Regions from separate parts of the Anaerotruncus rubiinfantis genome, predicted to be linked through region 1. Evidence: predicted binding sites of a transcription regulator. Region 1 holds the regulator's gene; each other region holds the start of a gene.

What was found. Region 1 encodes NrdR, which represses ribonucleotide reductase genes. Its sites were predicted from a motif close to CACNANATNTNGTG; they were not measured.
Region 2: a site for NrdR is predicted at 1,816-1,829, ahead of BN4275_RS00815 (vitamin B12-dependent ribonucleotide reductase). Genes of this name have one in related genera too.
Region 3: a site for NrdR is predicted at 2,259-2,272, ahead of BN4275_RS05740 (anaerobic ribonucleoside triphosphate reductase). Genes of this name have one in related genera too.

What each region holds. Positions count from the first base shown of each region.
Region 1 covers NZ_FKLA01000009.1:1,652,152-1,656,433, forward strand. Annotated here, with positions in the region: gene BN4275_RS13380 (molybdenum cofactor guanylyltransferase) at 1-7, opposite strand, end outside; gene mobB (molybdopterin-guanine dinucleotide biosynthesis protein B) at 4-510, opposite strand; gene BN4275_RS13390 (molybdopterin molybdotransferase MoeA) at 523-1,800, opposite strand; gene nrdR (transcriptional regulator NrdR) at 2,231-2,716, shown strand; gene BN4275_RS13405 (DUF4363 family protein) at 2,767-3,147, opposite strand; gene BN4275_RS13410 (DUF421 domain-containing protein) at 3,144-3,851, opposite strand; gene BN4275_RS13415 (spore germination protein) at 3,981-4,282, shown strand, end outside.
Region 2 covers NZ_FKLA01000006.1:112,326-116,607, forward strand. Annotated here, with positions in the region: gene BN4275_RS00815 (vitamin B12-dependent ribonucleotide reductase) at 1-1,765, opposite strand, end outside; gene BN4275_RS00820 (DUF4234 domain-containing protein) at 1,919-2,362, opposite strand; rRNA gene rrf (5S ribosomal RNA) at 2,539-2,655, opposite strand; tRNA gene BN4275_RS00830 (tRNA-Glu) at 2,672-2,746, opposite strand; tRNA gene BN4275_RS00835 (tRNA-Lys) at 2,988-3,063, opposite strand; rRNA gene BN4275_RS00845 (23S ribosomal RNA) at 3,277-4,282, opposite strand, start outside.
Region 3 covers NZ_FKLA01000009.1:92,628-96,909, reverse strand. Annotated here, with positions in the region: gene abc-f (ribosomal protection-like ABC-F family protein) at 1-169, opposite strand, end outside; gene BN4275_RS05745 (peptide ABC transporter substrate-binding protein) at 474-2,111, opposite strand; gene BN4275_RS05740 (anaerobic ribonucleoside triphosphate reductase) at 2,438-4,282, shown strand, end outside.

The DNA of each region.
Region 1 (4,282 bases):
GATTCATGAGGGTTCCTCCTCCTGATTTTGCTTCCAGTGCAGGATGATTTTTACAAGTCCCGGCAGGTCGTCGAGCGCCAGCACCGGGACGGTCGGATGGGTGAGCGGCAGGTCGGTCGCGATGGCGAGCAGCGTCGCAGGGTCGCAGACCGGTCTGACTGAAATGCCCGCGCGCACCACCTCGATCTTTGGCAGTGGGGAGCTTTTTCCTCCTTCGAGGATCAGAAAATCGCAGTCGGGCGCGAACGCGCAGATTTCCGAAAAGGAGAGCTCCTCCCGGTCGCGCACCATCAACAGTTTCGCATGGGAATAGATAATGGTACTGACAGCACCCGCCTGCTTGTGACGGTAGCTGTCGGTCCCGGGCAGGTCGGCGGAGAAATCGTGTCCGTCGTGCTTGATGGTCGCGACCCGAAATCCCGCTTCGGTGAGCGCTCGGACCAGCCGGACGGTGAGGGTGGTCTTGCCGGAATTTTTGACGCCGCTCACTGCGAAAAGCATGGGATGCATAAAAATTCCCCCTTAGAGCCAGACGAGCCGGACCCGGTCCCCTTGGCGCAGCCCGCCGCTTCCGGCCGGGATATCGATGAAAACGTTGCAGCCGAGCATCGATGAGATCGCGCCGGAGGAATGGTTGCCGCGCGAGACATCCACGAAGCCGTTTTTACATTGGGCGCGGATAAACCGCCGTTTGGGGCTGGGTTTTCCAAAGTCGCTCTGCATGATCCCTTCGCCGGTGCGGCAGACGAGACTTTCGTCCCGCGCGAGCCTGGAAAGCACTGGCCGCGCGAGCAGCTCGAAGGTGGCGAGCGCCGCGAACGGATTGCCAGAGAGGCAGAGCAGAGGCTTATTGTCCGCGATCGCACCGAGCATCGGCATCCCCGGCTTCATCAATAGTCTCCAGAAGAGTGTTTCAGCCCCTAGCAGCTGCAGAACTTCGTGCATGATGTCCTTTTTGCCGACCGAGACGCCGCCGGTGGTCAGTACGAGATCGGCTTCGGGCAGCGCCTCAGCGATGACGCGCGCCGCGGACGCGGATTCGTCCCGGCAGGCGGGCAGCACCTTGGGCGAGAACCCGAGTTCCTGTAGCCGCGTCTCCAAAAGATAGCGGTTGGCGTTGTAGATTTGGCCAGGACCCGCCTGTTCACCCGGCTCGATCAGCTCGCTGCCGGTGTTGAGCAGCAGAATGCGCGGCGGCGTGTAAACGCGCGTACGGGTGAACCCGAGCGATGCGAGCACCCCGATTGAAACGTAGGAAAGTTTTTCGCCGCGCCGCAGCAGCAACGTCCCCTTTTTTACATCTTCCCCCTGAAAGCAGAAGTTGTCGTGATGCCGGGCCGGATGGAAAATCCGTACAAAAGGCATGCCGTCGTCGGTATCCTCTTGGCGGATGACACAGTCGCAGCCTGCGGGAATTGCCGCGCCGGTCATAATGTTGACCGCTTCGCCCGCGCCCACATGTCCGGCAAAATAATCCCCGGCGCATTCGGTTCCGATCACCCGCAGTTTGGCAGGAGCCTCGGACGTGGCTGCCGCAACGTCGGCGGAACGCACGGCGTAACCGTCGAGCGGGGAGCGGTCAAAGGGAGGCAGATCCATCGGGGAAAAGACATCCTCCGCGAGAATCCGTCCGCGCGTCCGCTCGAGCGGCAGCTCCTCCACCCGTTCGATGGGCTGGGTCCGTTCCAGCAGGAGGCGAACCCCCTCCTCCAATTCCACACCGATGCGCATCCGCACATGCTCCTTTCTCTGGTTCTTTCCGCTGTATTTTTGATAAAACCGGCCGATATTTGTGTTCATTATGTCACAGACTCTCCAAAATATCAACTCCTTTTTAAAAACTGCAAGTGCGGCTGCAAATTTTCGAGGGGATAAGGATTTCAGAAACCTGCAAATTCCCATAGATGATGTGGTCACGATTTCAGATGCTTTCATAGAGCGTTTGGGTGATGGCGTGGCTGGCTTCGTGTGGATTTCTTTCATGCTTGGTCTGGGCATAACAGAGATTGTAAGGACTTTCCAGAAAGGAACGAAAGTCGAGCTCCGCCGGCAGAATTACGGAGGATGCGAGGAGCTCTTGGAGAGTTATTATACAATCTTAGCGGCTAAACGGGAACGGAATTTGTGAAAACAGCTTGCCAGTTTCGGAAAATAATGGTACAATGAGGACAAGTCTAATACGAATAGTATAAATATTTTCCAGCCCGTACTACAAGGGGGAATTGTACGAATGAAATGCCCATACTGCGGTTATGTGGAAAGTAAAGTTGTCGATTCGCGTCCCACCGATGAATCCGAGCGGATCCGCCGCCGACGGGAATGCCTCAAATGTGAACGGCGTTTTACAACTTATGAAATCATCGAAACAACGCCATTGGTCGTTATCAAAAAGGACAAATCGCGCGAGTCTTTCGATGCGGGCAAGCTGCTTGCGGGAATGGTGCGCGCCTGCGAAAAACGCCCGGTTTCGCTGGCGGTGTTGGAGCAGGCGGTGGGCGACATCGAGATGGTTCTGCACAACTCCCTGGAAAAAGAGGTCCCTTCCTATAAAATCGGGGAGCTTGCGATGGAAAAGTTGCGGGAGATCGACGAGGTGGCCTATGTGCGTTTCGCCTCAGTCTACCGGCAGTTTAAGGACATCGATTCGTTTATGAAGGAATTGCAGGCGATACTGGAAGCCCGTACGGGCGCACAAAAGGATAAAAACGTAGATTAAAAGCATAATATAAAAGGCCCGCTGCCAATGGCAGCGGGCCTTTTTTGCAGTCAGAAGATATTTCTGAAATTTGGTACTTCAGAATCATAGACATGGTCGATAAGCTCCTGGAGCCTGGCCACCTCGGCGGCCAGCTCACCGTAGTCCTCATATCGGGCGAGCGCGGGAAGGCGCGCCGTTGTGCTGTCGATCGCGTCGAGCGCTTCATGGTGGATATACCGCAGGAGCAGCTTTTCATTTTCCTGCCACTGGGACTGGAACTGTTCGGCCAAATGGATGATCCGAGCATTGCTTCCCTCCTCAATAGCGGCGGAAAGATCGGACAGGGAGGCTTCCATCTCATCGGTGATGCGCATCAAATGGAAAAGCCCGGCCGCGCTGACCCCAATGATCAGCGCAATGATGCAAAGCGCAATCCACAGCCGCTTCATTCGTCCGCCTCCTTTTTCTTATTCGGCGCTTCTTCCACCGGCACGATCAGATAATCCGCCTGGCGGTTGCAGGTCATAAGGAAGATATCCTTGGTATTGTAGCCGTTTTCGGTGACGGTTTTTTCGAGCCATTCATATTTCAGATTGCAGTATTTGAGCCCGCTGTCGATCACCACGCCGTCGCTGATGAGTACGACCGGAGGTGCGTCGTCTGCGGGCTGGCCCTGCAGGTTCAGCATCTTGGCGGTCACCGTCTGCGCGTCGAATTTCTGATAGACGGAAAGTTTTCCGGTTGTTTCAACGATGGCAAAAGCCACGTCACGGATATCGAAGATATTGTTCCCGCGGAGCTGCTCCATCATATCGTCGATGGTGAAACGCAGCTCCTTAAGTTCCTGCTGGTCGATTTTTCCGTCCCGGATGATGACGCGGGGCGTCCCGGAGATGAAGCGGCGCGCCTTGCGGAATTTCAATGTGATGGCGGAGATGACCACATCGAAGGAGACGAGCGTCAGGATGGGGATGATGCCTCCGATGAGCGGGACGTTGGCGTCCTCAATGGCCATCGTCGCAATGTTTGAAACGAGGATGGTGACCACCAGTTCGGACGGCTGCAGCTGACCAAGCTGGCGTTTTCCCATCAGGCGCAGGCTGACGATGATGAGCGCATAAATAATGAGCACCCGGATAAAGACGATCAACATAAAGGTAGCAGACCTCCCAATCTTAAGTCATACAAAAAATAGTGTGACCCGCCGGTACGCGGATATTCCGGCGGATGGATTGGCAATAATAATGTAAACAGCGACTTTCTATGATTGTGAGGACTGCAGATGTTTCAGAAATGGAAAAACCTGTTTGCGCCACCGCAGGCATATATTCCGCCGCAGGCAAACGATGCGCTCGAGAAAAAGCTGGAATCCAGCCTGCTCGAGAGGTTGATCGACGTGCGCGCGATGTTCCCGGATTCGGGTGATCTTGTCATCCATGAGCTCGAGGTGTGCGGCGTGCCGTGCGCAATGCTGATGTGCGAAGGCATGGTTTCAACCGCGACCTTTTCCAAAATCTTTGCCCTGCCGCTGACCACCGTAAAGCTGGAAAACCCGTCGCCGCAGGCGGTTTTTGAATGGGTGCG
Region 2 (4,282 bases), on a different contig from region 1:
GGATATTGGTGGGGTAGCCTTCCGGGTCCGTTTCAACTGGGGTTTCCCCTTCCTTCTTAACCGACCCGATATTCAACACCTGGCTGTCACGGCTGCCGTCACGGTAGATGGTCACGCCCTTGCAGTCGAGCTCATAGGCCAGCATATAGACCTCCTGCACATCCTCGACCGTCGCGTCATGCTTGAAGTTGACCGTTTTGGAGACCGCGTTGTCGGTATATTTCTGGAACGCGGCCTGCATCTTGACATGATAAAGCGGGCTGACATCGTGCGACGAAACGAATACCCGTTTGATATCCTCCGGGATTTCTTCAATATGCGCGAGCGTACCTTCCGCCGCAATCTTTTTCATCAGTTCGTCGCTGTAGAGTCCGCGTTCTTCCAGCATCTCCCGAAGCACCGGGTTGACTTCGATCATTTCGGTGCCGTCCATAACGTTGCGGATGAAAACATAAGCGAATACCGGCTCCACCCCGGAAGAACATCCCGCGATGATCGAAAGGGTACCAGTCGGGGCGATGGTGGTGATGGTGGCGTTGCGAAGCGGCGGGCCGCCGGCAAAGATGCTTTCGTTAAAGAGCGGGAACGGTCCGCGTGTCTTGGCCAGCTCAATCGATTCGGCGCGGCCGGTTTCGGTGATGAATTTCATGACCTTTCCGGCCAATTCCACCGCCTCTTCCGAATTATAAGGGATGCCCATATAGGCGAGCATATCCGACCAGCCCATCACGCCGAGGCCGATCTTGCGGGTCTGCTTGGTGGTGAAGTCGATTTCCTCGAGCGGATACTTATTCACATCGATCACATTATCAAGAAAGTGAACCGCGTCCCTTGCGGTTTTTTCAAGTTTTTTGTAGTCGATGGCATAGCCTTTTCCGGTCTTTTTGAGCATATTGACCAAGTTGATCGAACCGAGATTGCAGCTCTCGTATGGCAGCAGCGGCTGTTCCCCGCAGGGATTGGTGCTTTCGATTTCCCCCTGGCTCGGGACGACATTGTCGCGGTTGAGGCGGTCGAGGAAGATGATGCCCGGCTCGCCATTGCGCCATGCGCTTTCCACAATCTTAGTAAAAACCTCACGCGCATCCAGCTCACCGGCCGGCTGTTTGGTTTTGGGGTCGACCAGCTTGAAGGTGTTGTTATGCTGCACCGCATGCATAAATTCTTCAGTGATGCCCACCGATATATTAAAATTGGTGATATCAGCGTTGTCTTTTTTGCAGTCGATGAAATTCAGAATATCCGGATGGTCGATCCGCAGGATGCCCATATTTGCCCCACGGCGGGTGCCGCCCTGCTTGACCGCTTCGGTGGCCATGTTGAAAACCCGCATAAAGCTGATCGGGCCGCTGGCCACGCCTCCGGTGGTGCGCACCGTCGATCCGGACGGACGCAGCCGGGAGAAGGAAAAGCCGGTGCCGCCGCCGGACTTATGAATCAGCGCGGCCTGTTTGATCGCCTCAAAGATCTCTTCCATCGAATCGCCCACGGGCAGCACAAAGCAGGCGGAAAGCTGTCCCAGCTCGCGGCCGGCGTTCATCAGGGTGGGGGAATTCGGCAAAAATTCGAGATTGGTCATCATCTCGTAGAACCGCCCGGCCAATGCTTCGGTATCGGCAGCGGAGTCGAAATGCCTGTCCGCTTCCGCGATGGCACGCGCCACACGCCAAAACAGCTGCTCCACTGTTTCGATATTTTTGCCTTCCTCGTCCTTCATCAGGTAACGCCGTTCCAGAACCGTCATTGCGTTTTTTCCAATTTTCATCGGTCAATCCATCCTTAATCTCTATATTATGTATCATATAAATTTCGTAATACTATATATTGTATCACTTTCCATCTATGGAAACAACATATAAAACAAACAACCTTGCCGAATCTTTTCCAGCAAGGTTGTTTAAGGTGACTAATTTTCAAATTATTCTGCCGACGGGGCATCCGGCGGAGTTGGCTCTTCCGGTGCCTTTGGCGCGCCCTGTGTGTAATAGCCATTCGGATTCGAAGGGCCGCCCGCGCCCTTATCCGCAAGTTCATTGATTTGCGACTGCATGATACCAAGCGCAACGACCGTGAGGCCAAAGATTGCCAGCACCAGACAGATGATACTGTTATCGCTCATGGAGACGCCCATATTGTTTCCAAGCCGCACCAACTTCTGATTATATTTATAGAGCCAATAAAGCCCATAAATGCCGCAAGTTACAATCGTAAGCAGAACTTCCAGTCCAGGGCCGTCTCTGGTATCTCCAAGCGTGTTGTTGACTTCTTCCGAGGTCTGATACATCCAAATCAGATAATAGATGCCGCAGGTGACAATCGACAGGATGATAACCATGGGGATGCTTTTGTTTTGTATGTACATAAGTAACTCCAATCTCCGGCAGCGCCGGGATAAAATCAACAATTTCAGTCTACCATATCAAACGACTGATTGCAATGTATGGCTTCAAGTTTTGTCCCAACCCATACAATTTGTGTCATTTTACCCGAAAATTGCTGCAACAAAAGAAAAAAACCGCTAAATAGCGGTTTTTTAAGAGCTGGCATCGACCTATTTTTCCAGGGCGTCACCACCCAAGTATCTTCGGCACCGCTGAGCTTAACTACTGTGTTCGGAATGGGAACAGGTGGGACCTCAGCGTCATAAACACCAGCCAATATGCAATTAAAATGGTGACCCGTGCGGGAATCGAACCCGCGTTACCGGCGTGAGAGGCCGGTGTCTTAACCGCTTGACCAACGGGCCATGGACAGCCTTCCCAGCCCTGCTGGACCGGAGCGCCCTTCGGGCGACGGCTGTTCAAAAGGGGTTACATACCCCCCTTTGGATCCCCCGTTGGGTGTCGTCTGCGACGACCCGCCGCCTTCGGCCGCGGATTCGGGATAAGGTGTGCCTGCGGCACAGAATGCCTTCTAAAAGCTTCCTCTATCTATGCGGTGCTTTCCCCTTCCGGGCTTTCTGCCCTCCGGTCACACCTCTCACTTTCTGGTGCGCCATCAGGGACTCGAACCCGGGACCCGCTGATTAAGAGTCAGCTGCTCTACCAACTGAGCTAATGGCGCATATTGGCGGCCTTCCCAGACTCTGTCCGGAGCGGCTTCGCCGACGGCCGCTCAAAGGGTTCCACCCTTTGGATCCTGGCTTGTGTCGTCTGCGACGACCCATGGCCTTTGGTCATGGATTTGGAATTCGGTGTGCTGCGCACATCCTTCGTGCGCCCCGCACCCTCAAAATCGAACAATGAAAACTTCATACCCTGCGAGACCAAAATTCGCTTGGTCAAGCCCTCGACCGATTAGTATCACCTTGCTGCACGTGTCGCCACGCTTCCACATGTGACCTATCAACCTTGTAGTCTTCAAGGGGTCTTACCTGGTTATCCAGTGGGATATCTTATCTTAAGGCCGGCTTCACGCTTAGATGCCTTCAGCGTTTATCCGATCCGCACTTAGCTGCCCAGCTGTGCCGTTGGCACGACAACTGGTGCACCAGAGGTGCGTCCATCCCGGTCCTCTCGTACTAGGGACAGCTCCTTTCAAATATCCTGCGCCCACGACAGATAGGGACCGAACTGTCTCACGACGTTCTGAACCCAGCTCGCGTACCGCTTTAATTGGCGAACAGCCAAACCCTTGGGACCGAATACAGCCCCAGGATGCGATGAGCCGACATCGAGGTGCCAAACCTCCCCGACGATGTGGACTCTTGGGGGAGATCAGCCTGTTATCCCCAGGGTAGCTTTTATCCGTTGAGCGATGGCATTTCCACTCACATACCACCGGATCACTAACTCCAACTTTCGTTACTGCTCGAGATGTCTCTCTCGCAGTTAGGCTGGCTTACGCGTTTACACTCAAAAGCATGGTTTCCGTCCATGCTGAGCCAACCTTTGAGCGCCTCCGTTACTCTTTAGGAGGCGACCGCCCCAGTCAAACTGCCCACCTAACAATGTCCCCCGACCGGATTCACGGCCGCAGGTTAGAATTTCAGTACCTCAAGAGTGGTATCCCAACGGTGACTCCACCTGAACTGGCGTCCAGGTTTCTCAGTCTCCCACCTATCCTGTACATGAAATACCGAAATCCAATATTAAGCTACAGTAAAGCTCCATGGGGTCTTTCCGTCTTGTCGCGGGTAACCGGCATCTTCACCGGTACTACAATTTCGCCGGGCGGGCTGTTGAGACAGTGTCCAGATCGTTACACCATTCGTGCGGGTCAGAACTTACCTGACAAGGAATTTCGCTACCTTAGGACCGTTATAGTTACGGCCGCCGTTTAC
Region 3 (4,282 bases), 1.6 Mb from region 1:
GGATCAGTGCGATCGGGCAGCGGCGTTCGATCAGGCCTTCGTCATATGGCTCCTCCCCATAGAGGATGCCGAGCAGGGTGGATTTGCCCGCGCCGTTTGCACCGACCAGTCCGATACGGTCGTGATCATGCACCTCAAGCCGGTCAATTGTGAACAGTGTGCGCCCCAAAAGTTTTTATCAGTTTTTGCGCTTTGAGTAACAACATAAAAATCCCTCCAGACAGTCCTGTCCGGAGGGATTTGTTTTCTGCATAAAGAAAACGGCGCGCGTAAAGATACGCCGCACAGCAATTGCAAAAACAAAAACTTCCACAGCCAGACAGAACAAACAATACCAAAGCCTCCGAAGAAGGCAGGTCAGAATAATTTGTTCGATTTGCGGCTGTCAGTTACGCATGTTTTGTGCAATTACCTCGTTCTTTCTCAAATTCGTATGGATTTTATCACAGTTTTATGGGAATGTCAAGCATTGCTTACTTTTTGCGGGCATATTTGAAGTATACGCCCGACAGGAACGGTGAAAATTCAATGCCGGAAACGTCCGGCCCCATCGCGTAGTAGGAAGTCTCGAAAAAAAGCGGAATGACCGGCGCATCGTAAAGCAGCATCTCCTCGGCCTGCGCGTAGACTTCGTAAGCTTCCTGCCCCGAAAGAGAAGCCGTTGCGGCGAGCAGCGTGTCAAAGTCCGCGTTTCCGTAGCCGGTGAGGTTTTGTGTGGATGCGGAGGAAAAGTCCGCGAGCACAGCCCCAGGCGAAGAATAGGAGGCTGAAAGCGGCAGGATGGCCGCCGAATAATTGCCCGAAGCCACCCGCGCGAGCAGCTCAGCTTCTGAAAGCTTGACAAGCCCGGTGTAGACCGCCAGGTTTTTCTGCCAGCCCTGCTGGACAAAGCCGGTGAGCAGCGGGAGGTTATAGGTATCCGGCACCAGGATTTCAGAAAGCGGGATCTTTTCGAGCCCCAGATCCTCCAGACCGGAGGCAAAATTCTGTTTGGCAAGATGCGGGCTGTAGAGCAGCTCGCTATTCTCCCCGGCAAAGGTGCGGAAGGATTCCCCAAGCAGAGAAACCGCGGGCGGCACCAGCATTTCGCTGACCCGAAGGTTTTCCGGCAGGTACTGGTCAAACAATTTGCGGTCGATGGCGTAAGCCAGCGCGCGGCGGATTTCCGCGTTTGCAAGCGCTTCGTCACGGCAGTTGAAGGCGAGCACCCACACAACATCTTCAAAGGATTCATAGGCCCCGTCCGCGCCGAGCACCGCCGGAAGGGCACCGTAATTGACTTTGCAGGCGTCAGTGGAATCGGCAAGGAAACGTCCGACCGGGTCTGCGGGCGCTTCAGGGGATCCCGGCTGGATATAGAGGTTTACGCCCCCTGCAATTACCGGGTCGGGCGAACTGTAAAAAGCATTCTGGCGCAGCGTGACGGCCGATTCGTTATCCCAGGAGGTCACGCCAAACGGACCGTTAAAAAGCAGGCTCTTCAGGTCAAGTCCATACCGGGCCTTTGTCGAGCGGAAGAAATCCTCGTTACAGGGCATTGCATAACTCGCGGCGAGCAGCTCCGGCAAAAGGCTGTCCTGCCGGATGAGGGTGATTTCGAGCGTATAATCGTCGGTCGCGCGCACGCCGAGCGAATCCATTGGCGCCGCGCCGCGCCGGATGAGCTCGGCGTTTTTGATGCTGGAAAAAGAGCCGGCAAACGGGCTGGGCGCGGTGGGATTGAACATCCGGGAAAGCGCGAAGACAAAATCGTGGGCGGTCACGGGCGTCCCATTGTAGGCTTCGCGAACCGCCCGCGGCAGCTTCGCATTGCCCCAGGCGGCGTCGCGGCGCAGGTGAAAGGTGTAGGTGAGCCCGTCCGCGGAAACCTCATAGCTTTCGGCAAGGCATGGCTCGATTTCCCCCGAAGGAAGCTGCCGGAAGAGCCCTTCGAAGGTGTTTTGTATGATCATGCGAGCGGTGGAATCGGTGGCGAACTGCGGGTCGAGATTGTGCACGCCCGATGGGATATCGTATTTGAAGATTTGGCCGGCGGTTTTGTCCCCGCAGCCGGAAAAAGCAAACAGGAACACTGCCGCAAGCAGCAAGGCAAGCAGTCGGTTTTTTGTCATATGCAGACACCTTCACATTTGATCTATAAGCAAGTTTAGCAGAAGCGCCGTGGGAATGCAACGCATCAAATGTGAATTCTTCACGCGCCAAAAGATCCCGGAAAGGCCGGTGTAATGCGGTGGGAGCGGTTTTTTGGAGAAAAATTCCACAATATATAGTGCATTCTACAAAAATAGCCCCCAAAAAATGTGCTTTTACGCATTGACAGAAAACTCGTTTTGCATTAAAATGATACTTGCGCAATGAATGCGCGACTAGATATTGTATAGTTTTTTGTTTTAAAATACAAAATATAGAGCTGAATGATTTTGACGGAGGGGACAAAATGATCAATACCATTGTGAAACGCGACGGGCGGTGCGTGCTTTTCGATATCGACAAGATTGCAAACGCAATCTTCAAAGCCGCGCAGGCGCTCGGCGGCAGCGATTATGAAATGGCGCAGAACCTGGCGCAGCAGGTGGCCGATTATCTGGAGAATACCTGCCACAATGAAACGCCTTCGGTTGAGGAGATCCAGGACGCGGTGGAGCATGTCCTGGTTGAGAGCGGGCACGCCCGTACGGCAAAGGAGTTCATCCTCTACCGCGCGCAGCGGACAAAAGTGCGTGATATGAACACCCGCCTCATGAAAACCTATGAGGACCTCACCTACAAATCCGCCAACGAGAACGACATCAAGCGCGAGAACGCCAACATCGACGGCGACACCGCGATGGGCACCATGCTCAAGTACGGTTCTGAGGGCGCCAAGCAGTTCTACCATATGTTTGTCCTGAACCCGGTGCACTCCAAGGCACATCTCGCGGGAGATATTCATATCCACGACCTCGACTTTCTGACGCTGACCACTACCTGCTGCCAGATCGATATCGAGAAGCTCTTTCAGCACGGTTTCTGCACAGGCCATGGCTTTTTGCGCGAGCCGAACGATATCGCCAGCTACGCCGCGCTTGCCTGCATCGCGATCCAGTCGAACCAGAACGACCAGCACGGCGGCCAGAGCATCCCGAATTTTGATTACGGCATGGCCGCGGGCGTGGCCAAGACCTACCGCAAGAGCTACCTGCGCAACATTGCAAAGGCGCTCAGTTTGTTCGCGGACCTCGAAAACGCCGATGAGCGCGCGAAGGAAATTGCCGCGCAGGTGAAAGAGGCGCAGGGCGTGGAGCCGGTGCTTGCGGACGACAACGGCTACCGCGGCTTTGAACTGCCGCTGCTCTGCGCGCTGGTGGATGAACAGACAGCACAGAAGATCCAGCGGTTTGCGCTCAGAGAGGCGTTCAAAGAGACAGACCGCGCTACCTACCAGGCAATGGAGGCGCTGGTCCACAATCTCAATACGATGCATTCCCGCGCCGGCGCGCAGATCCCGTTCTCCTCGATCAACTACGGCACCGACACCTCTCCAGAGGGACGCATGGTCACTGAAAAGGTGCTGCTTGCGACCGAGGCGGGGCTTGGAAACGGCGAAACCGCCATCTTCCCGATCCACATCTTCAAGGTGAAGGAAGGCATTAACTTTAACCCCGGCGAACCGAATTACGACCTCTTTAAGCTGGCCTGCCGGGTTTCCGCCAAACGGCTGTTCCCGAACTTCTCCTTCCTCGACGCGCCGTATAACCTGCAGTATTACCGGCCCGGCCGCCCGGAAACCGAAATTGCTTATATGGGATGCCGCACCCGCGTGATCGGCAACTACTACGATAAGACCCGTGAAATTGTCAACGGGCGCGGGAACCTCAGCTTCACCTCGGTGAACCTCCCGCGCATCGCGATCCGTTCGAAAGGCGACATCGACTTCTTCTTCGAAGAGCTCGACCGTAAGATTGATATTGTCATCGAGCAGCTGATGGAGCGCTACAAGATCCAGGCAAAAAAGAAGGTCCGTAACTACCCGTTCCTGATGGGACAGGGTATCTGGCTTGATTCGGACAAGCTCGGCCCGGACGACGAGGTGGGCGAGGTGCTCAAGCACGGCACCCTCTCGATGGGCTTCATCGGCCTGGCGGAGACGCTCAAGGCGCTGATTGGGCAGCACCACGGCGAAAGCGAATATGCCCAGAATCTGGGACTTGAGATTGTTGGTCATATGCGTAAACGCATGGATGAGGCGACCCGCGCCACCGGGTTCAATTATACCCTGCTCGCCACTCCGGCGGAAGGCCTT